3 regions of the Methylobacterium sp. 88A genome follow, and region 3 is predicted to be linked to each of the others. Evidence: predicted binding sites of a transcription regulator. Region 3 holds the regulator's gene; each other region holds the start of a gene.

Region 1 (9,671 bases), 3.9 Mb from region 3:
CGTCGAGGCCCTTCAGCCCCATGGCGAAGCGGCCGGCGAAGAGCGGGTGGAACTTCATGAAGCCCGCCCAGGCCTCGTCGAACAGGATGTAGTCGCAGAGATGCCCGATCTTCTCGAGGATCATCTGCGCGTTGTAGATCGTGCCGTCATAGGTGCACTGCTCCACCACCGCGACGCGGAACGGGCGCTCGCGCTTCCAGGCCTCCTTGTCGGTGACGAGGGGGTTGGTGCGGATCTTCTCGCGGATGGCCGCCTCGTCGAGGGCCTCGTGATACATCGGGCCGATCAGGCCGAAGCAGTTGCGGTCGGTCTCTAGGAAGACCGGAACCGCGCCGCCGAGGAACAGGGCGCCGTGATGGGCCGCCTTGTGGTTGTTGCGGTCGAACAGGACGAGATCGCCCTCGGCCACCAGGGCCGAGAGCACGATCTTGTTGGAGGCCGAGGTGCCGTTGAGGACGAAATAGGTTTTTTCCGCACCGAAGATGACGGCGGCTTCCTTCTGCGCCTTGAGGGCGGGGCCCTCGTGGACGAGGAGATCGCCGAGATCGAGCACGGAATTGTCGAGGTCGTCACGGAACACGGCCTCGCCGAGATGCTCCACGAAGATGCGCCCGATGGGGGAGCGGTTGTAGAAGATGCCGCCGTTATGGCCCGGGCAGGTCCAGAGCTGGTTGCCCTGCTCTGCGTAATCGACCAGCGCGCCGAAGAAGGGCGTCTTCAGGGTCTCGGCATATTGCTTGACCCGGCTCACGAGGCCGCGGGCGATGTAGTCCGGGGTCTCTTCCGCGAGGAAGATGTAGCCGTCGATGAAGTCGAGGACCTCGACGGGGATGTCCTCCAGGCGCTTGCGCCGGACCATGATGACGATGGGCATTTCCAGCCCGCGCTTCCGCATCAGGTTGATGAGGGCGGCGGCCTTGCCGTCGAGTCCGCGCTTGCCCCAATCCACCACCATGCAGCCGATGGCGGCATCGGTCTGGACCGCGATGGCCGCGTCCTCCACGCGGCGGGCGCGGACGACCTCGAAGCCGAGCTTTTCCACCGAGCCTATGATCTGCTGGACGCGCACGCCCTCGAGATCGTCCGGGTCGAAGTTCGGCGCGCACATGAGCACGGTGAAGCGGCGAAAGAAGTCCATGCGGGGGAAGGCTCCGGTGGTCGGATGAATCGAGGGGGGTGTGGGCGCGTTCGCGTTCCGGATCAACCAGGCCGGCCGGCGAGACTGAGCCGGCGGATGACGAGGTAGACGGCGAGCGCCGCGAGCGCGCCGATTCCCAGCGCGAGCAGTGACCCATTGTCGGATTCCGAAAAGAACAGGCCCTTGGTGTTCATGCCGAACACGCCCGTCACCAGGGTGGGCGGCAGGAACAGGGCCGTGAGGATCGACAGGGTGAAGAGCTGGCGGTTGGTGAGGGCGGTGGTGCGGGCGGCGATCTCGTCCTGCAGCAGGCGGCTACGTTCGGACAGGACATGCATGTCGCGGTGGAGGGAATCGAGGCGTTGGACCACCCGCGCGGCCATGGCGCCCACCGCTTCGGGCAATTGATCTCCCTCCGTGCCGGCTTCGTCCTCGAGCCGGTGGAACACCGCCCGCAACCCGGCGAGCTGCCGGTGGGAGCGCACGGATTGGCGGCGGATCGGTCCCAGGGGCCTCGGATCGTCCGCCTTGGCCTCGTCGAGCATGTCGTCCTCGATGGCGTCGAGGGAGGAGGACAGGCGCTCGGCCGTGGCGATCAGCGCCTCGACGGTGCTGCCGACGAAGCGCTCCAGCAGCTTGGCCGGGCCGGGGACGAGGGCGCCGGACAAGACCGCGTCGCGGGCGGCCACCGCGCAGGACGTGGCGTGGCGGCGGCCGCTGACGAGGAAGCGCGGGCCGAGGATGCAATGGAGACGGCCGTTCGGCTCCTCGCTCGACGAGCCGTTGAAGGCGCGTTCCCGGTCGGCGATGACGAAACCGGCATGGGGGCCGTCCACGACGACGCGCTGATGCTCGTCGCGGGCGAAGGTCGCGGCGGCGAGCCGGGCCGGGCCGAGGCGTCCTTCGAGGATCAGCGCCTCTGTCCGCGCATCGACCAGATCGACATGGAACCAGACGAAGCCGTGATCCGGGTCGTCCAGCGAGGGAATCCCGTCCCCCGGTCCGACCTGGCGTCCCCGTCCCTCCGCGTCGAAGGTGAGGGCGAAGATCAGCCCCGGGAGGGGGGATTCCTCGATGAGAAGGTGCTGCATGGTGCGGTCGCGGCGATCATGGCCGGCAAAATGCCGGCTCACTATCGCGCTGGATCGCAACGCTGGGCGACACTGTGATGACGGAGGGGCACCTCCGCCGATCGATGCTCGGCCTGCGGGTCATGCGATCCGCAAGAGGGGGCGACGACGATTGGCTATCCTCAGCGGGTCACGACGCCCTTATCGGCTTCCTTGACGCTGCCGTCGGCTTCCATGCGGTTCAGGCCCTTGTCCGCTTCCTTGCGAAGCACCTCGGCGAAGGCGGTGGCCTGATGTCCGACGAGAACCTTCATGTCGGCCGGAGCGACGGTCCAGATGACGGCAACGATGAACACCGTCGCGGCCATGCCATAGGCGAAGGTTTCCATGATGCCGAGCCAGCCAAGCAACAACGGGATGCTGCTCACGATCAATCCGATGAAAGAACTTCCGGTCAGAAAATAAACGGAGAAGAAGGTGATGACAGCCAGGCATATGGGCTTGACGAAACGGACGATGAAGCGTTCCATTGCATTTTATCTCCTATTACAGAGTTATTTCAAGAACTGTTCTAAGCTGCGATCAGTTGTTTGTTACGTATCGACAATGGGATGCGCCTTATAATTCGGTCTATCTCGTTTTCTGACCGCTCAAGTATCTACAAAAATCGTATCGATTCAATAAACGCCGCGTACCAGAAGCTGAGGGAGAGTCCAGCGATTCTCCGGCTTTCGGCGTCGGATGCTGAATTCTACGAATCGAATAAGGAATGTGGTGCCGTTGCCGACGGGGGTCGCCATACTGTCATGCAGCTGTGATTCAAGCGTTCGGATGATTCCCATTCATCAGGAAGGCAATATCATGGACGGCACGCGCGCCGGGACTCGTCCTTTCGATATCGAGGCTATTCGCCGAGAGATGGCGGACGATTTCGATGAAGAGCTCGAGATGGAGCTCGAAGACGAGCGCCTCGAGCAACTCGTTAGCGAAATCGATGCCAGGCCTCGTCTGCCCACCATGGACCGGAAGATCTATTTCCGGGAGCTATTCCGACTGCAACACGAGCTGGTTCGTCTTCAGGATTGGGTGCAGGCCCAGAAACTACGCGTGGTTGTGATCTTCGAGGGGCGGGATTCGGCCGGCAAGGGCGGCGCGATCAAGCGCATCACCCAGCGTCTCAATCCCCGCGTCTGCCGCGTGGCTGCGCTCCCGGCTCCTAACGAGCGCGAGCGTACGCAATGGTACTTCCAGCGCTACGTGGCGCATCTGCCGGCGGGCGGCGAGATCGTGCTGTTCGATCGCTCCTGGTACAATCGGGCCGGCGTCGAGCGCGTGATGGGCTTCTGCACCCCGGACCAGTACGAGGAATTCTTCCAGTCCGCGCCGGAATTCGAGCGCATGCTGGTGCGGTCCGGCATCATCGTGCTGAAATACTGGTTCTCGATCACCGACGAGGAGCAGGAGCTGCGCTTCAACATGCGCATCCACGATCCCCTGAAGCAGTGGAAGCTCTCGCCGATGGACGTGGAGTCCCGTCGCCGCTGGGAGGATTACACCAAGGCGAAGGAAGTGATGCTCGCCCGCACGCATATTCCCGAGGCGCCCTGGTGGGTGGTCGAGGCCGTGGACAAGAAGAAGGCCCGCCTCAACTGCATCAGCCATCTCCTCACGCAAATCCCCTATGGCGACGTGGAGCACCCGCCGGTGCATCTGCCCGAGCGCATGCGCCACGAGGATTATGCCCGCCAGCCGGTGCCGCAGGAGATGTTCGTCCCGGCCCTGTTCTGACCCTGCCGGGGGCGCCGCCCGGCCGGACGCGGTTGCCCAAAGCGGCCGGGATGGGCAAGACCCGTGTCGGACGGGCCGATCCTCGGCCGGTCCGGCTTGGGACCCCCCGCATGAGCGCCACCGACGAGATCCTGTTCGACACCGATGAGGCGGGCATCGCCCGTATCGTTCTCAACCGGCCGCAGGCGCGCAACGCGCTGACCTTCGCGATGTATCAGGGCCTCATCGACCTCTGCGACAGGATCGAGGCGGACGAGCGGATCAAGGTCCTCGTCATCACCGGCGCCGGCGAGAAAGCCTTCGCCGCCGGCACCGACATCGCCCAGTTCCGTGATTTCTCCAGTCCCGAGGATGCCCTCGGCTACGAGCGCTTCATGGACAGGGTCCTGAGCGCGCTCGAGCGTCTGCGCGTGCCCGTCATCGCCGCCGTCGCCGGCGCCTGTACCGGCGGCGGGGCCGCCATCGCCGCCTCCTGCGACCTGCGCATCGCCACGCGTGACGCCCGGTTCGGCTTTCCCATCGCGCGGACCCTGGGCAATTGCCTGTCGATGTCGAACCTGCGGCGCCTGTCCGGCCTCATCGGTCCCGCGCGGGTGAAGGACATGATCTTCACCGCCCGCCTGTTCGGCGCGGAGGAGGCGCTCGCGGCCGGCCTCGTCGGCGAAGTGGTGGAGGATGCCGCCGCCCTCGCCGCCAGGGCGACGGAACTCGCGGCACAACTCGCCGGCCATGCACCGCTGACCCTGCGGGCCACCAAGGAAGGCCTGCGCCGGCTCGACGCCGAGGCGGAGGCGGAGGGTGAGCGCCCCGGCGATGACCTCATCCTGATGTGCTACACCAGCGCCGATTTCCGCGAGGGCATGGAGGCCTTCCTGGCCAAGCGCCCGCCGAACTGGACCGGCCGGTAAAGCGCTGTTTCGAGCGCCGTCCCGATGCGGATGTGGGCAGCGTGACACACCGGACGGGGAAAGCCGCTGGTCGCCCCGCTGCCTCGGCTCGGTTGCAGCCCTGTCATGCTCGCCGTGATAGAGCACGAGCGGGGACGGTCGCCCTGGGACATGCTTTTTTCCGAGGGATGATGCTCCGCTCGTTTCCTCTCGCGGCCGCCGCAGCCCTGTTGTCGGGCCTTGCCGCGTCGGGCGCCCACGCCCAGACCGCCGCCGAGATCGCGGCGCGGCAGGCGCGCCTGGCCCTGGAGGGGCTCGACATCGGCTCGCCGCGCGGCGCCGGCGGCGATCCGCAGACATCGGTGGCGCAGTCGGTGACCTCGGCCAAGCCTTCGGCCAACCTCAACACCTCGATCCAGGACCAGCTCGGCCCCTATGGCGATCCCTACGGCCTGCGCTCGTTCCTGAAGACCAAGGGCATCGAATACAGCCTCACGTATATCGGCGAGAGCTTCGGCAATGCGACGGGCGGCGCGCGGCGCGGTGCCATCGTCGAGGGACGCCTCGACGTCCAGTTCGATGCCGACCTCGAAAAGCTGGCGGGCTGGCACGGGGCGGCCTTCCACACCAACCTCTACCTCATCCACGGCACCGGCCTGTCGCGCTACTACGTCAACAATTTCATCACCGTGAGCGCCATCGAGGCGCTGCCCTCCTCCCGGCTCTACGAGCTCTGGTTGGAGCAGAAACTGTTCGACGGCCAGTTCAGCCTCAAGGTCGGTCAGATCGCGGCCGATACCGAGTTCGCCGTAAGCCAGACCGGCACGCTGTTCATCAACTCCACCTTCGGCTGGCCCAACATCATGGCCGAGGTGCTGCCGAGCGGCGGGCCGATCTATCCCCTGGCGGTGCCGGCGATCCGCGCGAAATACGTGCCCAACCAGAACTTTTCCCTTCAGGTCGGCCTCTTCGACGGCGATCCGGCAGGGGCCTACCCCAGCGATCTCGATCCGCAGCGCCGCAACCGCACCGGCACGAACTTCCGCACCGGCGATCCCGCTCTGGTCATCGCGGAGGTCGCCTACGCCTACAACATCGCGCAGGGCGATGTCGGCGATCCCGGCACGGTGACGCTGGGGGGGTGGCACCATTTCGGCCGGTTCGACAGCCAGCGCTTCGACACGGCCGGGCGCTCGCTGGCCGATCCGTCCACCACCGGCATCGCCCGACGCTTCCGGGGCGACAGCGGCCTCTACGGTATCATCGACCAGACCATCTACCGCGAACCCGACGATCCGAACGACGGCGCCAGCGTGTTCCTGCGCGTGTCCGGGGCGCCCTCCGACCGCAACATCGTGGATTTCTACGCCGATATGGGCATTGCCTATAAGGGCCTCTTCAAGGGACGTTCCGACGACACGATCGGAGTCGCCTTCGCCATCGCGCGGATCTCGGACGCGGCGCGCGGCCTGGACACCGACACGATCCTGCTGGCCGGGACGAACATGCCCCGGCGCAGCAGCGAGGCGGTGCTCGAGGCGACCTATCAGGCCGTGCTCGGACCGGGCGTGACCGTGCAGCCGGACATCCAGTACGTGTTCCGTCCCAGCGGCGGTGTGCCCAACCCGCGCGACCTCAACGGCGCCCGCATCAAGAACGCGGCCGTGTTCGGCGTGCGGGCGACGGTGCGTTACTGAGGGGCATCGACAAGGCCGGTGTGCTCCGGCCGTCCGAAGCGTCGCCTCGGCACGAGGCGAGGAGGGGATGACCGGCGTCGTCTCACGAGCGCGTGCTCCTCATCGACATTGACGACGTCGATATCGGCTATCGATACCATCTGTTTGATGAATGGTGCGCCGCAAAATATATCCCTCTCATGCAACGGGGCATCGGCCCCGGAACACCTGAGGGATCCTCATCATGACCGTTCGTCGCCTTGTCCTCGCCGCTCTCGCCTCCGCCATCCTGGTCGGTACCGCGACCGCCGACGAGCGCATCACCGTCACCCCCACGCTCTATCGGGAGCAGGCCCGCGTCACGGCCGCCGTGCGTCCGGCCTCCGAGCTGACCACCACGCCGTCCCTGACCCCGCGTGCTCCCGCGACCCGGCGCATCGTCGCCGAAATCGTCGACCCCGCGACCCGCTAAGGCCGCTCCCGTGAGCGGGGCCGGAGCAAAGGCGTGCATCGGCGCTCCATGGGGTTTGCCCCATGGAGCGTTTTGCTTGTCGAGCCTACCGAATGCGGGTGTTCAGGCGCTGGCCTGGCTCACGAACTTCGTCGTCAGATAGGCCTCGATCGCCTCGGAGCCACCCTCGCTGCCGTAGCCGGAATCCTTGATGCCGCCGAAGGGGGTTTCGGGGAAGGCGAGACCGTGATGGTTGATGCCGAGCATGCCGCTCTCGACCCGGGCGGCGATCTCCGTCGCGCGGGTGGCCGAGCGGGTGTAGGCGTAGGCGGCGAGACCATAGGGCAGCCGGTTGGCCTCGGCGAAGGCGGCCTCGTCGTCGGAAAAGCGCTGGACCAGGGCCACGGGGCCGAACGGCTCCTCGTTCATGATCCGCGCGGTGAGCGGGGTCTCGGCGAGCACGGTGGGTTCGAAGAAATGGCCGCGGTTGCCGATGCGCTTGCCGCCGGTGCGGAGTTCCGCGCCCTGCGCCACGGCGTCGGCCACCAGGGATTCCATCGCCTCGCGCCGGCGGGCATGGATCAGCGGTCCCATCTGGGTCTCGGGATCGAGCCCGTCGCCCACCCTGATGCCCCGCGCATGCGCCACGAACCCCTCGACGAAGCGGTCGTAGACGGAATCGTGGACGAGGAAGCGGGTCGGCGCGACGCAGACCTGCCCGGCATTGCGGAATTTGTTGGCGCCCAGCACCGAGACGGCCTTCTCCACATCCGCATCCGCGAAGACCAGGGCGGGGGCGTGTCCCCCGAGCTCCATGGTGACGCGCTTCATGTGGCGCCCGGCCAAAGCCGCGAGCTCCTTGCCGACGATCGTGGAGCCGGTGAACGAGATCTTGGCGATGACCGGATGCGGGATCAGGTAGGACGAGATCTCGGCCGGATCGCCGAAGACCAGGGAGAGCACGTCACCCGGCACCCCGGCATCGAGGAAGGCACGGACGAGTGCGGCGCAGCTCGCCGGTGTATCTTCCGGCCCCTTCAGGATCACCGAGCAGCCGGTGCAGAGCGCCGCCGACAGCTTGCGGACGGCTTGGTTGATCGGGAAGTTCCAGGGCGTGAAGGCGGCGACGGGCCCCACCGGCTCGCGCAGAACCATCTGCGTCACGCCGGGCACGCGGGCGGGGACGATGCGGCCGTAGGCGCGTTTCCCTTCCTCGGCGAACCAGTCGATGACGTCGGCGGCGGCAAGCGTCTCCACCCGCGCCTCGGCCAGCGGCTTGCCCTGTTCCAGGGTCATCGTCCGGGCGATGTCGTCGACCCGCGAACGGAGCAGATCGGCGGCCCGCCGCATCACCTTCGCGCGATCGAAGGCCGCGACCCTCCGCCATTCGGCGAATCCGCGATGGGCGGCCTCCAGGGCGCGGTCGAGATCGGTGCGCGTCGCCACCGCCACGGTGCCCATGGCATCGCCGGTGACGGGGTTGAGGACGGGGATCGTCCGTGCGTCGGAACCGGGCGTCCAGGCTCCTGCGATGTGAAGGGTCACGTCCGTGTCGGTCATCGGCGGCTCACGCTCTCGAAGGAGCATGGGTTGTCCGCCCTTCGCGCCAGCGCCGCAACCCTCCGTGCCGCAACCCTCGGGAGCGGTCTCAGGCGGCGATGCGGACCCGCGCCTCGTCGGCGCCCTTCACCGTCACCGTGCCCCCACGTGTCGCCTGCAACGTTCCGCCGCGCGGGATCACGATCCAGCCCTCCTTGCAATCGTCGATGGGCTCGGAGACCACCACGAGGCCGGTCTCGGTCTGGCGGTAATAGAGGCTCGGCGGACGACCGTCGCAGGCCCAGCGATAGGCCGTCAGGGTCTCCCCGTCGGTGACGACGGAGGTGAAGCGCAGGGCCTCGGTGATCCCGGCCGCCTGCATCAGGTCGCGGACCGTGGAAAGGGTTTCGGCCATGGCGCCGATCGGGTCTTCGGCGAGGCCGTTGGCCAGGGCCAGGAGGAAGATCGCCTCGGAATCGGTGGTGCCGCGCCGCGCTTCGTAGAGGGCATCCGGGATCAGGGCCTCGATCCGCCGCTTGATGCGATGGTAGCCGCCGATCTGGCCGTTATGCATGAACAGGTGCCGCCCATGGGCGAAGGGGTGACAGTTCGCCCGCGTCGTGGCCGTGCCGGTGGAGGCGCGGACATGGGCGAAGAACATCCGCGCGCGGACCTGCTGGCAGAGGTTGACGAGGTTCTCGTCCGACCAGGCCGGGCAGACGTCGCGATACTGGCCCGGATCCGTCCGTTCGCCGTACCAGCCGATGCCGAAACCGTCGCCGTTGGTCTCCGTCTTCGCCTCGGTGGCGTGCAGCGACTGATGCACCAGCGAGTGCGTCGGCGCGCAGACGAGATCGGTCAGGAAGACCGGATCACCGCTATAGGCGAGAAAGCGGCACATGACTGAGCAACAACCCCCTGTTTCGGCACCCCTCCCCGGATCGGGAAACAGAAACCGTTCCATGATCCAGCTTGACGGTCGTTGAACTGTAACATTCGATCTTTTGCGGTGAACAGATCGTTAATGCGTTGCGGTATGCCCGAACCTTGTGCGTCTGCGCGGACGATGCGCAGGCGTGCCCGATTTCGTGCATATCGATATCGTAGATGGCCACCATGCCC
Region 2 (9,671 bases), 1.6 Mb from region 3:
GCCTGGGGCGTCGCCGAGGAACCGTAGTCACGCATCAGGACGTTGGCGCGGTCGGCCAGAGCGAAGGTTCTCTCCCTGTCACCGTAGCTTCCGTGACTCATCGACCCCGTTCGCCCCCTGATCCGGCATCGATGGCCGGGGAGCGCATGTTAGCGGATGGATGGTGGAGAGCCCGTTAAAGTATCGGGAACAGTTTGCGGACCCGCGCGTTACTTCGCCTTTTTGATAACGACCGGACGCAGAAGGAAGGCGGGCACATGCTCGCCCAGGCCCAGCGGCGTGTCACCCTCTTCGTCGTCCCGGCGGCGGGGTGAGGGACGGCGTTCGTCGCGGCTACGGTCGGGGGCGGCCCTGCGCGGATCCGGGGTGCGCTGCTCCTGCGGAGGACGCGACGGCTCGCGCCGGCGCGGGGCCTCACGCGGCGTATCGGCGACGTCCTCGTGAGCGGGGGGGGCAACGACGGCGGCCTCGGCCCGTGCGGGCTCGGAACGCCGGGCGGGCGGGCGCTCACGAGACGACGAGCGCCGTCCCTCAGGCTTGGCCGCCTCGGAGCGACCGCCTTCGCCGCCGCGCGAGCGCCGCGCGGCATCGCCACTGCGTCCGCGGTGGCGGGTCCGGGTCTCCCCCTCTTCGACGACATCAACCGACGGCTCGGCCAGGGTGCCGAGATCGCCCTCCGCCCAGGGAATTGGCTGGCCGATCAGGCTCTCGATGGCGGTCACCGAGCGCTCGTCGGAGCGGGTCACCAGGGTGAAGGCATGGCCGGCACGACCCGCGCGGCCGGTGCGGCCGATGCGGTGGACGTAGTCCTCCGGATGATGCGGCACGTCGAAATTGAAGACGTGGCTCACCGCCGGGATGTCGAGGCCGCGGGCCGCGACGTCGCTTGCCACCAGCAGCGGAACCTCGCCGGAGCGGAAGCCGTCGAGGGCGATCGTGCGGGCGCGCTGATCCATGTCCCCGTGCAGGGCCGCGACGTTGAAGCCGTGGCTCGCCAGCGACTTCTGCAGCAGCGCGACGTCGCGCTTGCGGTTGCAGAAGATGATGCCGTTGTTGAGGTCGGCCTCCCCTCGGATGAGCCGGCGCAGGAGGTCGCGCTTCTCGTGGCCCTCCGAGCCGGCAGCCACCAGCTTCTGTACGATCGTGGTTGCGGTGGAGGCGGGACGTGCCACCTCGATCCGCTGCGGGTTGTGCAGGAAAACGTCCGCCAGCCGCTCGATCTCCGGCGGCATCGTGGCGGAGAAGAACAGGGTCTGGCGCGTGAACGGCACCATCTTCACGATGCGCTCGATGTCGGGGATGAAGCCCATGTCGAGCATCCGGTCGGCCTCGTCGATGACGAGGAGCTCGACGCCGGTGAGCAAGAGCTTGCCGCGCTCGAAATGGTCGAGCAGGCGACCGGGCGTCGCGATCAGCACGTCGGCGCCGCGCATCAGCTTGGCATCCTGCTCGGCGAAGGAGACGCCGCCGATGATCAGAGCCACGTTGAGCTTGTGGTTCAGGCCGTAGCGATCGAAATTCTCGACCACCTGGGCCGCGAGTTCGCGGGTCGGCTCCAGGATCAGCGTGCGCGGCATGCGCGCGCGCGCCCGGCCGTTCTCCAGCAGGGTGAGCATCGGAAGGGTGAAGGCGGCGGTCTTGCCGGTCCCGGTCTGGGCGATTCCGAGCACGTCGCGACGCGCCAGAACATGCGGGATGGCTTGAGCCTGGATCGGCGTCGGGTCCGTGTAGCCCGCGGCCGTGACGGCCTGGAGGACCTTGTCGCTCAATCCGAGGTCGGCAAAAGACATATGCTGATGTGAACCGTTGCGCGCAGGAACTCGTACGGGTCCGCGCGGAGAAGATCGTCGTGAACCAGGCTTCGAGGTCCGTTCGAAAAAGATCGTTCGAACACTAGACCAGCCGCGCACACGCGTTGCGGGACACTTAGAGCCTTGAGGTGTCTTGTCAATCGACCACTCGCCGAGCACCCTCGCTTATCCGGTGCATACCGCACCCTACGGGATATCGGCCGAGTGAGCGGGAGTACTGCCAAGCTGGCACACGCCCTGCTTGGGCCGACGCCCATCGGACATGGGCTTCGGCCCTCTCGACGAAGGAGGACCGGGCTCATGTCACACAGCGCATCGATCACCGAACCGGCCGCGTCTGGAGGCGCCGTCCCCACATCCCATGCCGACGTGGTGATCAAGCCCGGCTACGACGACCGCCTCACCAACGAGGACCTGGCCCCCCTCAGGAAGCAGACCTGGGGCACCTACAATTTCTTCGCCTTCTGGATGTCGGACGTCCACAGCGTCGGCGGCTACATCACCGCGGGCAGCCTGTTCTCCCTCGGCCTCGTGAGTTGGCAGGTGCTGGTCTCGCTGCTCGTCGGCATCCTCATCGTGCAATTCTTCTGCAACCTCGTGGCCAAGCCGAGCCAGGTCACGGGCACGCCTTATCCGGTGATCTGCCGGGCCTCCTTCGGCGTGAAGGGCGCCAACATCCCCGCCATCATCCGGGGCCTCATCGCGGTCGCCTGGTACGGCATCCAGACCTACCTCGCCTCCAGCGCCTTCATGATCGTGGCCTTGCGCTTCTATCCGGAGCTGAAACCCTATGCCGACGTAACCCAGTTCGGCTTCGCCGGCCTGTCCAGCCTCGGCTGGGCGGCCTTCATGGCCCTTTGGGTGATCCAGGCCCTCGTGTTCTGGCGCGGCATGGAGGCGATCCGCAAGTTCATCGATTGGGCCGGCCCCGCCGTCTACGTGGTGATGATCGCCCTGGCGGTCTACCTCGTGGCCAAGGCCGGCGTGTCGAATGTCGGCCTCACGCTAGGCGAGGTGAAGTACCAGGGCTGGGACGCCCTGCCGGTGATGATCAACGCGGTCGCCCTGGTCGTCTCGTACTTCTCCGGGCCGATGCTGAATTTCGGCGACTTCTCACGCTACGGAAAGTCGTTCCCGGCGGTGAAGGCCGGCAATTTCTGGGGCCTGCCGGTGAACTTCATCGGCTTCTCGCTGCTCACCGTCATCACCACCTCGTCGACACTCCCGGTCTTCGGCCATCTCATCATCGATCCGGTGGAGACGGTGAGCAAGATCGACAACACCTACGCGGTGGTGCTCGGCGCCTTCACCTTCATGACGGCGACGATCGGCATCAACATCGTGGCCAACTTCGTCTCGCCGGCCTTCGACTTCTCGAACGTGGCGCCGCAGCACATCAGCTGGCGCATGGGCGGCATGATCGCGGCCGTGGCCTCGATCTTCATTACCCCGTGGAACCTCTACAACAACCCGGCCGTGATCCATTACACGCTCGACATCCTCGGCGCGTTCATCGGCCCGCTCTTCGGCATCCTGATCGCCGACTTCTTCGTGGTGCGGAAGCAGCACGTGGTGGTGGACGACCTCTACACGATGAGCCCGACGGGCACGTATTGGTACGATGGCGGCTACAACCGCGCCGCCATCTACAGCGTCATTCCCTCCGCCCTGGTGCCGGTGCTCTGCGCCGTCATCCCGGCCCTGGGGAGTCTGGCGAACTTCAGCTGGTTCATCGGCGTGGCCCTGGGCTTCTCGATCTATCTCGTCCTGATGCGTAAGACGGCGGTCGCGGCCAAGGCCTGACCGGAGACCGATTCCCTTTGCGCATCCTGCTGATCAACCCCAACACGACCGACTCCGTCACCGACCTCGTCACCCGGCATGCACGGCGGGTGGCGGGCGACGCCGCCGAGTTCGTGCCGGTCACCGGGCGCTTCGGCGCCCGCTACATCACCAGCCGGGCCGCGTCGGCGATCGCGGCCCATGCCGCCCTCGACGCGCTGGCCGAGCACGCGGAGGGCTGCGACGCGGTCTATCTCGCCTGTTTCGGTGATCCGGGGCTCGGGGCGCTCCGCGAGATCTCCCCCCTTCCGGTGGTGGGAATGGCGGAAGCCTCGTGCCTTGCCGCCACCGCGCGGGGAGGGCGCTTCGCCATCGTCACCGGGGGCGCCCTGTGGGGGCCGATGCTGGAGGAGTTCGTGGCGGGGATCGGCCTGTCCGACAAACTCGCCGGCATCCGCACCATCGCCCCAACGGGAGACCGCATCGCACGGGACCCCGAGGCGGCCCTGGCGGATCTGGCCGCCGCCTGCACCACCTGCGCCCTCCGCGACGGGGCGGATGTGGTGATCCTCGGCGGAGCGGCGCTCGCCGGCCTCGCCGAGCGCATCCAGCCGCAGGTTCCGGTGCCCGTCCTGTGCTCGGTGGAAGTGGGTACCCGCGCGGTCCTCGCCGCCGCGATCTGCGGATTGCCGCCGGGGCAGCCGGCACCGTCCATCGAGAGCATCGGCCTGTCGCCCACCCTGGCCGAGCGGCTGGCGCAGGATTGAAGGAAACCCGCAGCCGATGACCCCGCGTGCCGGAAGGCACTTGCGGGCGGCCGCCGGATCGGCTTACTTTGCGATACAAAGTTGATCCGGGAGTATCGGATGTCCGATCTCGACAAGGCCCTGGCCGATATCGTAGCAATCCGCGCGCAGCTCGCCCGCGGCGACGCCTTCTGCGGGTTCGGCCCTTCCGCCATCGCCGCCACGGGCGTTCTCGCCCTCGGCACCGCCCTGGCGCAGCATGCCTGGCTCGACGCCCCGACCGGGCAGCCGCTGCTGTTCCTCGGCGGCTGGATCGCCACCGCCCTGGCCTCCGCCGGCCTCATCGGCGCCGAGATGCGAGCCCGTTCGCGGCGCGACCATGCGGGGCTCACCGACACGGCGATCGTGAACGCGGTGGAGCAATTCCTGCCGGCGGGCGCGGCGGGCGCCCTGCTCGCCCTGGTCCTGGTGCGGGTCTCGCCGGAAAGCCTCTGGATGCTGCCCGGCCTGTGGCAGGTGCTCGTCAGCCTCGGGCTCTTCGCCTCGGTGCGGTCCCTGCCGAAGGGCGTCGCGCTGCCCGGCGCCTGGTACATGGTGGCAGGCCTCGCCGTGCTGATGCTGGCCAGTACCGACCATGCCCTCTCGCCCTGGACCATGGGCCTGCCCTTCGCCATCGGCCAGTTCCTCATGGCGGCGATCCTCTACCGCGCCCGGGAGGAGACCGATGCCTGAGGCACCTTTCGCTTATGACGGCCTCGACCGGGTCATCCACGAGAAGGCCCGGCTCGGCCTCCTCACCTCGCTGATGGCGGCCCCGAAGGGCCTCGCCTTCGGCGACCTGAAACAGCTCTGCGGCCTCACCGACGGCAATCTCAGCCGCCACCTCCAGGTGCTGCAGGAGGCCGGCCTCGTGGAGATCCGCAAAGGTCATGGCACGGGCCGGGGCGGTACGCGGCCGCTCACCACCTGCCACCTGACGCAGGCCGGGCGCACGCGTTTCCTCGACTACCTCGCCGTCCTCGAACAGGTCGTCCGGGACGCTGCCAAGGCCGCCGAAACCGCGAACCTCCCCCTCGTCGCCCGACCGGCCTGACGCCCGAAATCCGTCTTTTTTTGCCAAGGAACTTTGTAATGCAAAGTGAACACACACCCGGCCTGCATGTCGGGATCATCATGGACGGCAACGGGCGCTGGGCCTCGGCGCGCGGCCTGCCCCGCGCGCTCGGCCACAAGGAAGGTGTCGAGGCGATCCGCCGGGTCGTCGAGGCGGCGCCGAAGCAGGGAATCGGCACCCTCACCCTCTACGCCTTCTCCTGCGACAACTGGCGTCGGCCGGAAGCGGAGGTCTCCGCCCTTATGGGGCTCCTCCGGCTCTATCTCCGCAACGAGGTCTCCCGATTGGTGGAGAATGGCGTGCGGCTCAGCGTGATCGGCCGGCGCGACCGTCTGCCCGAGGGTCTCGCCGCCGCCATAGGCCGCGCGGAAGCCGCGACCTTCGCCGGGAAGGCGCTGCACCTCCGGATCGCCGTCGATTATTCCGCCCGCGACGCCATCCTCGCCGCCGCCCTCGCTGGCGCCGGCGATCCCGGCATCACCCGCACCGCCTTCTCGGCCCTGGTGACGGGCGATGCCTGCGTGCCCGAGGTGGATCTCGTGATCCGCACCAGCGGCGAGCAGCGGCTATCCGATTTTCTGCTCTGGGAGAGCGCCTACGCCGAACTCCACTTCACGCACCGCCACTGGCCGGATTTCAGCTCCGCCGACCTCGAAGAGGCGCTTGCCGCCTACCGGTGCCGCGACCGGCGATTCGGCGGATTGGATGCCACGTCCGCCGCCGCCTGAGAGGATCGAGACAGGAGAAAGGGAAACCATGCGCATCGTCCTCGTCAACGTGCCCCACCCGGCCATCGGCAGCCGCATTCCCGACGACCATCTCCCGCCCCTGGGGCTTCTCGCCGTCGGCGGCCCCCTCATCGACGACGGGCACGAGGTGCGCCTGATCGACGGGGAGTTCGGCCCGATGGACCCGGACGCCATCGTCGCGGAGGCCCTGGCCTTCCGTCCCGATGCCGTCCTGTTCGGGCATTCCGGCTCGACCTCGGGCCATCCGGTCATCGCCGACATCGCATCTCGACTGGCGAGCGCCCGGCCGGGTCTCCCCATCGTCTATGGCGGTGTGTTTCCGACCTACCACTGGCGCGAAATCCTGAGGGACGAGCCCTACGTCACCGCCATCGTGCGCGGGGAGGGCGAGGAGACGGCGCGCCGCCTGATGGCTGCGCTCTCAGCGGGATCGCCCCTCGCCTCCGTGCCGGGCATCGCCTTTCGCAGCGGCGACGGTCCCCATGCCACGCAGGCCGCGCCGGTGATCCGCGACCTCGACGCCTACCGCGTCGGCTGGGAACTCATCGACCATGCCCGCTACAGCTATTGGGGCGGCCGGAGAGCCGTCGTCGTGCAGTTCTCGCGCGGCTGTCCGCATCTCTGCAATTACTGCGGCCAGCGTGGCTTCTGGACCCGCTGGCGTCATCGCGACCCGGTCAAGTTCGCCAGGGAACTGGCCCGGCTCCATCGCGACCACGGGGTGCGGGTCATCAACTTCGCCGACGAGAACCCCACCGTCTCGAAGAAGGCGTGGCGGGTCTTCCTCGAAACGCTGATCGCGGAGAATGTGGACCTCATCCTCGTGGGCTCGACCCGCGCCGACGACATCGTGCGCGATGCCGACATCCTGCATCTCTACAAGCGCGCCGGCTGGACGCGCTTCCTCCTCGGGCTGGAAAGCACCGACGAGGCGACCCTCGCGCGCATCAGGAAGGGCGGCGCCACCACCACGGACCGCGAGGCGATCCGCCTTCTTCGCCGCCATGGCATCCTCTCCATGGCGACCTGGGTCGTCGGGTTCGAGGAAGAAACGGACCGGGATTACTGGCGCGGCCTGCGCCAGCTCCTGTCCTACGATCCCGACCAGATCCAGATGCTCTACGTGACGCCCCATCGCTGGACGCCGTATTTCAGCATCGCCGCGAATCGGCGGGTGATCCAGACCGATCGTCGCCGCTGGGACTACAAGCATCAGGTGCTGGCGACCCGGCACATGGCGCCGTGGCGGGTGCTGCTGTGGTTCAAGTTCATCGAGGTGGCGGTCCAGGCTCGCCCGCGTGCACTCGCACGCGTCCTGTTCCATCGCGACGCGGGACTACGCCACGCCATGCGCTGGTACACGCGGATGGGGCGTCGGGTATGGCCCTATGAGATCAGGAACTTCCTGCGCGACCCGTTGGTGAAGAACGGGCCGAGCGTCGCAGAATTCTGGGGGGAGCCACAGGACGGCGAGGAAGAATCCATGGTCGTCGTCAACGCGGAACGGCGTCCCGAAGCCGCGAGGCCCCGCGCCGATGCGGCGTGACGGTCGACCTCAGATGAAGACGAAGAAGATACCGAAGCTGGCGATGAACCCCGCCAGCGATACGGCCGAGAGGGCCAGAAACCTGGACGATGCGACCGCGCCCTCATCCTGCCCATCCTCGATGGGCGAGAAGGCGCGGCCTGCCGCCTGCGATGCGCGAATGAGATCGTCGTGGCGCACCATGCTCAAGGCTGCGGACGGCGCCATGTCGCTCTCCCATAGATACGTTCTATGTGTGCTAACGCACAAACTCAGGGTTGGTTCCGGAACGCCGGCGTCATCCGCCCGCCATGTCGCGCGCCTAACTCGAACTCGATCCATTCCAAGGAACGAGTTCACCATGACCGAGCCGCTGCGCACTCGCTCGCAGGCCGCCGAAGACGGCGAGGATGCCGGTTCGAATCCGAGCCGGAACGCCACCTTCGGCGACGTGGTCGCCGCCCGGTTCGACCGGCGCGACCTACTGCGCGGCCTTCTTGGGGTCGGCGCCATCGCGGCGGTGGTGACGCCCCGCGCGCTCGCCGCCGGCCCGGCCGCGGCGGCGCAGGGACAGGCGACGCCGTTCCCCTTCATGGAGATCGAGGCGGGATCGGACGCACACCATCACGTGGCCGAGGGGCACGATGCCGACATCCTGATCCGCTGGGGCGATCCGGTCCTGCCCGGGGCGCCCGCCTTCGACCCGCTCAACCAGAGCGCCGCGGCCCAGGCCCGGCAATTCGGCTACAACAACGACTTCGTCGGCTATTTCCCGATGCCCGGCGCCGCCGATCCGGCCGCGCATGGCCTTCTCGTGGTCAACCACGAATACACCAACGAGGAACTGATGTTTCCCGGCCTCGGCCGCCAGGACATCAAGACCGTGGCCTTCAAGGGCATGAATCGCGACCTCGTCGACATCGAGATGGCCGCCCATGGCGGCTCGGTGATCGAGGTGAAGCGTAACGACGGCAAATGGGCCGTGGTGCCGGGGTCGCGATACGCCCGCCGCATCACCGTCGAGACGCCGATGGCCCTCTCCGGCCCGGCCGCCGGCTCCGATCGGCTGAAGACCACCGACGACCCGTCCGGCCGCGCGGTGAAGGGCATGATCAACAATTGCGCCGGCGGCACCACACCCTGGGGGACGTGGCTCACCTGCGAGGAGAACATCAACTATTACTTCTCCGGCACCCTCGCAGAGGGGTCGGCCGAGGCGACCAACCACAAGCGTCTCGGCCTGCCCGGCAACGCCTATGCCTGGGGCCGCTTCCACGAGCGGTTCGACCTCTCCAAGGAACCGAACGAGCCCAACCGCTTCGGCTGGGTGGTGGAGATCGACCCGTTCGATCCCGCCTCGGTCCCGGTCAAGCGCACCGCCATGGGCCGGTTCAAGCACGAGGGCGCCGCCGGCATCGTCTCGAAGAGTGGTCGGTACGTCGTCTACCAGGGCGACGACGAGCGTTTCGACTACGTTTACAAGTTCGTGACCGACGCGGCCGTGGACCTCGCCGACCGGGCGGCCAACCGCGACATCCTCGATTCCGGCACGCTGCACGTCGCCCGGTTCGATGCCGACGGACGCGGTACCTGGATGCCCCTGGTGTTCGGACAGGGGCCGCTGACACTCGAGAACGGGTTCACCGCCCAGGCCGACGTGCTCATCGAGGCCCGGCGCGCCGGCGACCTCCTCGGCGCCACCAAGATGGACCGTCCAGAGGATGTCGAGGCCAACCCGAAGACCGGCAAGGTCTACGTGATGCTCACCAACAACGGGAAGCGCAAACCCGGCGATGAGAACGCCGCCAATCCGCGGCCCGACAACCGCTTCGGCCATATCGTCGAACTGACCCCAGACGACGGCGACCACGCGGCCTCGGGCTTCGCCTGGGAAATCCTCGTCAAATGCGGCGATCCCTCCATCGCGGCGGTCGGCGCCACCTT
Region 3 (9,671 bases):
GCCGAGTACGGCCGCCACTCGAAGCTCGCCGACGTGATCCGCTTCCTCAACGACATCCTGCTCTCGGCGCCCTCGATCCTGATCGGCCTGTTCGTCTACACCCTGATGGTGCGGCCGATGGGGACCTATTCGGGTTGGGCCGGCGGCGTGGCGCTGGCCATCATCGCCACCCCGGTGATCGTGCGCACCACCGAGGACATGCTCCGCCTCGTGCCCTCGACGCTCCGCGAGGCCGGCGCGGCTTTGGGCGCACCGCCCTCCGTCGTCATCAAGAGCATCACCTGGCGCGGTGCCAGCGCCGGTATCGTCACCGGCATCATCCTGGCGCTCGCCCGCATCGCCGGCGAGACCGCGCCGCTGCTCTTCACCGCGCTCAACAACAACAGCTGGTTCTCGCCCAACCTGATGGGCGGCATCCCGAACCTTCCGGTGATGATCTACCAGTTCGCCCTCTCGCCCTACTCGAACTGGCAGCAGCTCGCCTGGGCCGGCGCCCTCCTCATCACCGCCACGATCCTCGCCCTCTCGATCGTGGCCCGCTTCGTCATCAAGAGCGAGCGGGCGCGCTGACCCCGCGCCCCCGTCCCATCCAGCCCTCGACAAGGACACGCACCCGATGAACGCCGCTCCCGCGATCACGCAAGCTCAGCTGACCGGCCGCCACAAGGCCGACGAGCAGGCCCCCGTGCGCATCGCCGTGAAGGACCTGAACTTCTATTACGGTTCCTTCCACGGCCTGAAGTCGGTCAACCTCAACTTCCACGACCGGCAGGTCACCGCGCTGATCGGCCCGTCCGGCTGCGGGAAGTCGACCCTCCTGCGCACCTTCAACCGGATCTACAGCCTCTACCCCGAGCAGCGCGCCGAGGGGCAGATCCTCCTCGACGGCCAGAACGTCCTCGACGCCAAGGTCGATCTCAACGAGCTGCGCTCGCGCATCGGCATGGTGTTCCAGAAGCCGACGCCGTTCCCGATGTCGATCTACGACAACGTCGCCTTCGGCCTGCGCCTCTACGAGAAGCTGCCCAAGGCCGATCTCGACGTCCGCGTCGAGGAATCCCTGCGCAAGGCCGCCCTGTGGGACGAGGTGAAGGACAAGCTCAAGCAGTCCGGCATGGGCCTGTCGGGCGGCCAGCAGCAGCGCCTCTGCATCGCCCGCACCGTGGCCCAGCGTCCCGAGGTGATCCTGTTCGACGAGCCGACCTCGGCCCTCGACCCGATCTCCACGGGCCGCATCGAGGAACTGATCGAGCAGCTGCGCTCCGAGTTCACGATCGTCATCGTCACGCACAACATGCAGCAGGCGGCACGCATCTCGCAGTTCACGGCGTTCATGTATCTCGGCGAGCTGGTGGAGTTCGGCCCCACCACGCGGATCTTCATGAACCCCGAGAAGCGCCAGACCCAGGACTACATCACCGGCCGCTTCGGCTGAGCCCGCCGGGGCCGCGTTCCGCGGCACCGGACCCGATCCCGATCCTACGCGATGCAGGCCGCCCGAGGCGGCCTCGGTCGAGGAGTGCGAGCATGCCCAACCACATCGTCAGTTCCTACGACACGGAACTGGAAAACCTGCGCCGCTCGATTTCCGAGATGGGCGGGATCGCCGAGAAGATGATGACCGATTCCGGCAACGCCCTGGTGCGCCGGGACGTGCCCCTGGCCCAGGCGGTGATCGGCGCCGACAAGCGCCTCGACGCCCTCCAGCACGAGATCGAGGAGCGGGCGATCCTGCTCATCGCCAAGCGTCAGCCCCTCGCCATCGACCTGCGCGAGACGGTCTCGGCCATCCGCGTCTCGAACGATCTCGAGCGGATCGGCGACCTCTCCAAGAACGTCGCCAAGCGCGTGGTGGCCATCGCCGAGCAGATCCAGCCGCAGAAGATCGTCATCGCCGTCCAGCACATGGGCGACCTGGTGCAGGAGCAGCTGAAGGACGTCCTCGACGCCTATGCGAGCCAGGACGTGAAGGCCGCCCTCGACGTCTGGGAGCGTGACGACGCCATCGACGCGCTCTACAACTCGCTCTTCCGCGAATTGCTGACCTACATGATGGAAGACCCGCGCAACATCTCGTTCTGCACGCACCTGCTGTTCTGCGCCAAGAACATCGAGCGGATCGGCGACCACACCACCAACATCGCCGAGACGATCCACTACCTCGTCACCGGCACGAACGAACTGGCCGAACAGGATCGCCCGAAGAACGACGCATCGAACTACGCCACCGTGTCGTTGCCCGCCAGCGCCTGACCGTCCCTCCGGTCGGGCCATTCCGGCACGATCGTCGCGCGGCCGTCCCGTGCGTGACGGGACGGCCGCCCTCACCCTGAAAACACCCGCATGAGTACGCGCATCCTGATCGTCGAGGACGAGGAGGCCCTCACCCTTCTCCTCCGCTACAACCTCGAGGCGGAGGGCTTCGTCGTCGACACCGCCGCCCGCGGCGACGAGGCCGATCTGCGCCTTCAGGAGCAGGTGCCCGACCTCGTCCTCCTCGACTGGATGATGCCCGGTCTCTCCGGCATCGAGCTCTGCCGCCGCATCCGCGCCCGGCGCGAGACCGAGCGGCTGCCGGTCATCATGCTGACGGCGCGCGGCGAGGAGGGCGACCGCATCCGCGGCCTCGGCACCGGCGCCGACGATTACATCGTCAAGCCGTTCTCGGTGCCGGAACTGCTCGCCCGGGTCCGCGCGCTCCTGCGCCGGGCCAAGCCGAGCCACGTGGCGGACCTGCTCATCGCCGGCAATATCGAACTCGACCGCGTCAGCCACCGCATCCGCCGCCAGGGCCGCGAGATCCATCTCGGCCCCACCGAGTTCAAGCTCCTCGAATTCCTGATGCAGAGCCCCGGCCGGGTATTCTCGCGCGAGCAGCTCCTCGACGGGGTCTGGGGCCACGACGTCTATATCGACGAGCGCACGGTGGACGTGCATGTGGGCCGCCTGCGCAAGGCCATCAACCGCCCGCGCCAAAGCGACCCGATCCGCACCGTGCGCGGCTCCGGCTATTCCTTCGACGAGATGTTCTCGACGGACGAGTGAGAGCGGGTCCGGCTTCGCGCCGCTCCGCCTGGAACGAGCGCCCGGATCTCGACGACGGGAGGTCGCCGCGGCTGCGGGCTGCCACCGGGCAACGAGGCCGGGAGTTCGACCCCGGAACTCTTTACGGGCCGCTTCGGCATGATCTCGGGGGCACCATGGGGCCTGAACGTCCGAGCAGCCCTGGCCGAATGAGTCTCATTCGGCCAGGGCGTGTCGGGACGCTTACGCCAGCAGGAAATCGAGGTGCGTCAGCGTCGCCTTATCGTGGTTGTCGATGATGGCGAACTGGACCGCCTTGGCCGTGGTGCCGCTGCCATCGGCGTCGTAGGACAGGGCACCGGTGTCGCGATTGTAGAGGATGCGGTCGTCCGCATCGATCTTCGCGCCGGCCACACCCAGGTCCTTGAACGCCGCCGCGAGGTCATCGGCCGAGAGCGCCGCGAAGATGCTCTTCGAGAACTGGATCGTGTCGATCCCGGCCGAGAAATCGGTGATGTGGTCGATATTGGTCGCGCCGAGCTTCGTGCTGAACACGAAGGTATCCTCGCCCGCCAGACCCGTCAGCGTATCCGCCCCGAGGCCACCGTCGAGATGGTTGGCGCCGGCATTGCCCTTGAGCACGTTGACGAGCGTGTTGCCGGTGGCGTTGAGGGATCCGGTCCCGGTGAGCGTCAGGTTCTCCACGTGGGACCCCCCTAGCGAGAAGGACACCGACGCCTTGACGAGGTCGATGCCGGTGCCGTCGCTCCCCTCCACGGCTTTGTCGCGAATGTTGTCGACGATGTAGGTGTCGGAGCCGGCACCGCCGATCATCGTGTCCGCGCCCGTCTTACCGTCGAGGACGTTGACGCCGGCATTGCCCCTGAGGACGTTGTCGAGCGAGTTGCCGGTGGCGCTGAGATTCCCGGTGCCGGTCAGCGTCAGGTGTTCCACGTAGGAACCCCCGAGCGAGAAGGACACGGATGCCTTGACGAGGTCGGTGTCACCGCCGCCGCTCACTTCGACGGCTTTGTCGCCGATATTGTCGACGATGTAGGTGTCCGATCCCGCGCCGCCGGCCATGATGTCGGCGCCGGCCTTGCCGTCGAGGAGGTTGGCGGCGGCATTGCCGGTGAGAGTGTTGGCGAGAGCGTTGCCGGTGCCGTTGAGTGCAGCCGTGCCGACTAGCGTGAGGTTTTCGACGTTGGCCGCCAAGGTCAAGCTGATGGACGAGCGGACGGCGTCGATGCCGCGATCGGCCGCCTCGACGACAACGTCGCCGGCATTGTCGACGACATAGGTATCATTCCCCGCATACCCGGTCATCGTGTCGGCGCCGCCCTTGCCATCGAGGAGGTTGGCGCCGTTGTTGCCGACAAGCGCCTGAGCGAACTCGTTGCCGGTGAGGTTCATCGCGCCCGTGCCCGTCGCTTTCGCCGTGGCCAGGGTCTCGATCGCCTGTCCGGCGGCGAGGACGTAGCTGACGCTCGTCTTGACGGTGTCCTGCCCGGCATCCTTCGCTTCGAAGACGCGATCGCCGGATTGATCGACGACGTAGGTGTCGTTGCCGGCCTCGCCGTACATCCGGTCCGCACCGAGATGACCGTCGATGTCGTCGTTGCCGGCGCCGCCGTGGATCGTGTTGCTCAGGACGTTGCCCGTGAGACGGTCGTTGAACCTGCTGCCTTCGAGGTTCTCGATGCTCAGGAGGCGATCCTTTTCCGCCCGGATCGTCGTTATGACGGGAGGGGGGGTGACGATGCCTCCGGGGCCCTCGCCGGGGTAAGGGTCCGGTTGGAACACGGTCACCTTTTCGGGGACGATCTCCTGCCAGCCCTGCAAATCGAGGGAGACGGTCACGCCAACGGTCGCCGACTTGTAGCTCGCCGTGTCGCTGCCGGCGCCCCCATCGAGACGGTCGTTGCCCGCGCCACCGTCGAGCACATCGTTGCCGGTGCCGCCGAGCATGATGTCGTCGCCACCCTTGCCGTAGAGGGTATCGTGGCCGTCACCATTGGCGCCGAAGACCGTATAATCGATGTTGCCACCGCCGCCCTTGAGCGTGTCGTTGCCATCACCCCCGATGAGCGTATCGTTGCCGGCGTAACCTTCCAGCGTGTTGGGCGCCTTGTCATATGTCGGGTGATCGATCTCGATCGTCCTCCCGATCGAGTCGGCGACATCGAACTTGTGCTGGCCGCTCGTCAGCTGTCGCAGGGTATCGACGGCCTTTTCAAGGTTTGTGACCCCTTTTTGTGGGTAAAAATACTCATTCAGCCAGCTGCTTTCCTTATCGTTGAATTGTTGTTCCAATCCGCGGCTCGTAAAAAGACTTTTTATAACGTCGTAATTTGTTATATCGCGGTCATAATAGTGTCCGGGGGCGCCTGGGATTGGTACCGCGGGCGTCAAGGCCGTATCCATGAGTTTATGATCCGCCGATCCTTGCGCGCCGATCACAATTTCCTGCTGGTATGTTCGAAGGCCGCCCGCCTCACCGTTATCGTACCAAACATCGAGGAGAACATTGCCATTGATTAAATAGACTTTGGCACCGATTTTGTCCTGATCGGGTTGTTTTGCAAATTCTAAAACTTCATTCTTATACGAGGCGACTGTTTCATGCAGTGCATTGATTCCCGCATTTAGTGTCTCCTTGAAGTCACCCGATGTCGCGCCGTCTTCGATCTCGCGAATGACGTTGATCCGAGCGGCCAGCGCAGACAGGAGGGCTGGCATGACGAGCCCGGCGTCGGCACCCGGTTTCCCGGCGAACTCGATCGCCATGGAGAGCGCATCGGTCGATTTATCGATCGCCAAGGATCGATAATCAGCGTGCTTTGGATCGGAGGGGCTCGTATTCATGTATTGGTCGAGATGTGATTTCGATGCCTGAGCAAGCGACGAAATCTCCATCTTATTATCGTAATTGATACCTTCACCGAGCTGATTGATTTCCGCGAGGATTTCATCGCCTTGCCGAGAAAGCAAATCGAGCTTCTGATCCATTCCCTCAAGAAATGCCTGCGTCGGATCCTCTTCTTCGCCAAAGATCGCCTTTAACTCGCTTGGAATTTCGAGGCCGGGAATCATGCCAATCAAATTGACGGCTGTATTAGCGATTGTCAGAACATCGCCGAAATAGCCAAGCGTCTTTCCGTTGCCCATTGTAAGTTTTCCCTCGGTAAAAAAATTCTAAGGGCAATTGACCATTTTTCGACCTTCCGCATAGGGGCGGACGCTATCCAGGTGACCGAAACCCTTGGCGCAGCGTCTCATCGCGTCGCGTCTTGCTACGATGTTGCTGTTTAGTCTGTCCCCGCGCTGGCGAGATGCACGAGCGTCGGCTTTGAAAACTTCCGCAATCGGATGTCTCAGGATTCTCGCGTCGGAGGCGAAACGTCGGCTTCGGGCCGAAACGTCAGGGTCCCCTCGCCACCCGGCTCTGCCCCTCAGGTCGGGACCATCCGCCGGCTTCCCACGACTGGAGGGTGCGGGGGAGGGCGGAGGCTTCCCGTCGATGCCGGCTCAGCGGTCGAAGCGTCGCATCGAACGGCTGTCCCGCTCGGCGTTGCGCCGGGTCCTGTCATCCGCTCTGGCCCGGTCGCGCTGGACCGTCTCCATACGCCGGAGCGTCTCCGTCTGCTCGCGGTGCGCCCGCGCCAGGTCGCTCACCGCGTTCATCGCACGCACCCGGTTCGCATCCTGTGCTCGTGCGTCGAAGGACCATGCCGCGAGCAGAAGGGCGAGGACGGCTGAGGTGGGGCGGGGCATCGGGCCGGGACCTTCGGGCAGGAAAAGGGTGGATCGGGCGTGCTGCCCGACATGCATCATAGTGCGTTAAATGCAGGGCTTCGCGGGATAGTGTGCATTCCATGCGCGGGCTGCATGAGTGGTATTTGGCGTTTGGTATACCAGCAAGGCGGGGAGGCTGTCATACATGCTGCAACGCAAACGCATCGCCCCGAGGAACACCGATATGACCGCTCTCATTCTCACCGCCGTCGCCGTCGCCGCTGCCGCCAACATCTCCCTGGTGGCCTTCGTCGCCGATCGCCTGACCCCCACGACCAGCACCTCCACCGTCACGGCCGGTGAGCTCGTCCTCGTGAACGACAACGCTCCCGAAGCCCTGAAGCTCGCCGCCTGATCCACGTCGCACGGCTTCACAGTCACCGCCATCGGCCCCGCCTTACCAGGCGGGGCTTTTTCACGTCGCGTACCGCCATAAATCCCGGCGCATGGCGGTCGAAACGGGGGTCGCGTGGCGGTCGATCCGCCTGTCTCATCCGACGGGTTTCGGGGCCGGTGCTTCGCTCTCCCGCGCCAGCGAGGCGGCCTCGGCGAACCGGGCGCGGACCGCCTCGCTCATCCGGCCGAGGCTCAGCTGCGCGGCCATCCGCCCCTCGACGCCGGGTGCCGGATCGAGGTCGCGGGCGAGGCCTGCGAGCTCTTGGAGCGGGATGTCGGCGGGGGCTCGCCCCTCTCCTTCAGCCGGCCGAAACCTCACCGGCCCGGCAGGGGCGGCCTCCGGCCAGAGCACGATGCGCTCACCCTCGCCGGTATGGGGGCAGCGGGGATCGACGGCCCCCAGGGCGCGCTGGCGCAGGCGGGCCGTGATCCGCGAAAAGCCGTGGGCGCGCAGGAGGCGCTCGGCGAGAACGTCAGCGAAAACAGGACCTTCGCGCGCGACCACCTCGGCCGCCATCGCCGCCAGCGTGGCCTCGTAACCCACCTCGTGGAACCGCGCGGCATCGGGAGAGAAGCCCGACAGGTCGGCGGGTTCATAGAGGCCGGGGGGCTCCACCTGCGGGATATCGGGGGCGGGCGGCGCGATCACGACCGGCTCCGGCTCCGGCTTCGCCCTGTCGGCGTCGAGATCGGCCCGCAACGCCGTGTCGAGCCGGTCGAGGGCGCCTTGCGGATCGTTCCACCAATCGGTGCTCCAGACCCGGTGGATGCGCCATCCGAGGTCGGTGAGCACCCATTCGCGCAGACGGTCACGGTCGCGCGCGGTCGCCGCCCGGTGATAGGTCGCCCCGTCGCATTCGACGCCCGCGAGGTAGCGCCCCGGAGCGTCGGGATGGACGATGCCGAGGTCGATCCGAAAGGCGGAAACGCCCACTTGCGGCACGATTCTCCACCCCCGCGCGGCCAAGGCCGCCATCACCGCGCCCTCGAACGGCGATTCGATGTCGCCCCCCGTCGGCGCGGCCGCCGTTTCGAGGGCGCGGGCGCCGTGTTCGGCAAAGGCGAGGAAGTGCTTGAAATCGCGCACGCCGCGGGCGCTGCCACGGCCGAGATCCACCTGATCGGCTCGCATCTACGCGAAGACCACGAGCTCCCGCCGGGCGCGGGTGATCGCCACGTTGAGGCGCCGGTGGCCGCCCTCGCGATTGAGCGAGCTGATCTGACCGGTGATCCGGCCCGTCGCGTCGGGACCCGCCGCCACCGAGAACAGGATCGCATCGCGCTCGTCGCCCTGCACGGTCTCGAGATTCTTCACGAAGACCGGCTCTTTCCAGGCCCGCCCGTCGAAGAACCGCTCCAACTCCGGCCTTCCCCGCCGCTCGGCATCGAGCAGGTTCTCGATCAGGCGCTGCTGCTCGCCGTTGAAGGTGACGATGCCCAGCGAGCGCTCCTCCGCCGCGAAGGCGGGGTCCGAGAGACGGGCGACCACCTCTGCCACCAGGGCGCGCGCTTCGGGCCGGTTCACCCGCGCCCCGCCGCGCTCGTAGACCCCATCGGCCACGTGCTGAAGCCGCACCGCCCGGTCCTCGGTGACGGGGGATGGGAAGGTGACGAGCCCGCCGCGATAATAGTGACGGTTGGAGAAGGCGATGAGGCTCTCGTGCCGGCTTCTGTAGTGCCAGGCGAGGCGCCTCTGCGGCAGGTTCGCCGCCAGGCACTCATCGAGGATGCTCTCCTGATCGGCGACGTCGAGACCGTCCGAAATCTCGTCGACGCCGCGATCGCCCACATTGGTGGGCGGCAATTGTTCGGGATCGCCGACGATGACCACCTGCCGGCCCCGCGCGATGGCGCCGATGGCGTCCCAGGGGGCGATCTGCGAGGCCTCGTCGAAGATGACGATGTCGAAGGGCTTCGCCTCGGCCGGCCAGTATTGGGCGATGGAGAGCGGGCTCATCATCAGGCAGGGCGTGAGGCGGGTCAGCGCGTTCGGCATCCGCGCGAAGAGCTGGCGCAGGGGCATGTGCCTGGCGCGCTTGGTGATTTCGCGCGCCAGGGTACCCCATTCGGGGTCGCTGCCGAAGGCGCCGGCGAGCGGCACGCCGCCGCCGATGCGGGCACGCACCGCCGCCCCGGCGAGGCCGGAGAGCCGGGCATCGGCTTCGCCGAAGCCCCGGATCGCCTCTTCGTGGCGCTGGCCCATGAAATCGCGCAGGCGGATGTCATCGGTGACGGCATGGTCGATCCACCAGCGCGCATAGGCGCCCTCGAAGGCCGGGAGGATGGCGTCGTCCCGCAGCGTTCCCGCCTCGATCTCGGCGACCAGAGGACCGAGGCCCGCCTTCGTCGCCTCGCTCACCGCCCTCTGCCAGCTGGCCCAGGCCTGCGCCTTGGGTAGCGCCCTCCGCCAGCGTTCCGCCACCGCGAGGGTGCCGGCCACCCAATCGCCCTCCGTC

What was found. The regulator PhoB, encoded in region 3, activates phosphate uptake and scavenging genes when phosphate is short. The targets are predictions, from matches to a motif close to TGTCATNNANCTGTCAT.
Region 1: ppk2 (polyphosphate kinase 2) is a predicted target of PhoB. The motif match lies at 3,011-3,027, and genes of this name have one in related genera.
Region 2: A3OM_RS0109210 (PhoX family phosphatase) is a predicted target of PhoB. The motif match lies at 8,024-8,040, and genes of this name have one in related genera.

Annotation. Positions count from the first base shown of each region.
Region 1 covers NZ_AQVT01000001.1:4,147,907-4,157,577, reverse strand. Annotated here, with positions in the region: gene A3OM_RS0119855 (Orn/Lys/Arg decarboxylase N-terminal domain-containing protein) at 1-1,138, opposite strand, end outside; gene A3OM_RS0119850 (CorA family divalent cation transporter) at 1,201-2,229, opposite strand; gene A3OM_RS0119845 (hypothetical protein) at 2,391-2,738, opposite strand; gene ppk2 (polyphosphate kinase 2) at 3,070-3,996, shown strand; gene A3OM_RS0119835 (enoyl-CoA hydratase/isomerase family protein) at 4,107-4,904, shown strand; gene A3OM_RS0119830 (carbohydrate porin) at 5,072-6,580, shown strand; gene A3OM_RS0119825 (hypothetical protein) at 6,804-7,031, shown strand; gene A3OM_RS0119820 (NAD-dependent succinate-semialdehyde dehydrogenase) at 7,134-8,570, opposite strand; gene A3OM_RS0119815 (class II glutamine amidotransferase) at 8,659-9,450, opposite strand.
Region 2 covers NZ_AQVT01000001.1:1,933,321-1,942,991, forward strand. Annotated here, with positions in the region: gene A3OM_RS0109165 (GGDEF domain-containing protein) at 1-101, opposite strand, end outside; gene A3OM_RS0109170 (DEAD/DEAH box helicase) at 210-1,790, opposite strand; gene A3OM_RS0109175 (NCS1 family nucleobase:cation symporter-1) at 2,112-3,614, shown strand; gene A3OM_RS0109180 (aspartate/glutamate racemase family protein) at 3,632-4,360, shown strand; gene A3OM_RS0109185 (hypothetical protein) at 4,460-5,071, shown strand; gene A3OM_RS23725 (transcriptional regulator) at 5,064-5,432, shown strand; gene A3OM_RS0109195 (di-trans,poly-cis-decaprenylcistransferase) at 5,471-6,181, shown strand; gene bchE (magnesium-protoporphyrin IX monomethyl ester anaerobic oxidative cyclase) at 6,210-7,748, shown strand; gene A3OM_RS23730 (hypothetical protein) at 7,758-7,955, opposite strand; gene A3OM_RS0109210 (PhoX family phosphatase) at 8,089-9,671, shown strand, end outside.
Region 3 covers NZ_AQVT01000001.1:294,861-304,531, forward strand. Annotated here, with positions in the region: gene pstA (phosphate ABC transporter permease PstA) at 1-570, shown strand, start outside; gene pstB (phosphate ABC transporter ATP-binding protein PstB) at 617-1,435, shown strand; gene phoU (phosphate signaling complex protein PhoU) at 1,528-2,253, shown strand; gene phoB (phosphate regulon transcriptional regulator PhoB) at 2,344-3,045, shown strand; gene A3OM_RS23350 (calcium-binding protein) at 3,268-6,192, opposite strand; gene A3OM_RS0101395 (hypothetical protein) at 6,553-6,798, opposite strand; gene A3OM_RS26020 (hypothetical protein) at 7,004-7,174, shown strand; gene A3OM_RS26250 (DUF3320 domain-containing protein) at 7,310-8,347, opposite strand; gene A3OM_RS23360 (DUF4011 domain-containing protein) at 8,348-9,671, opposite strand, start outside.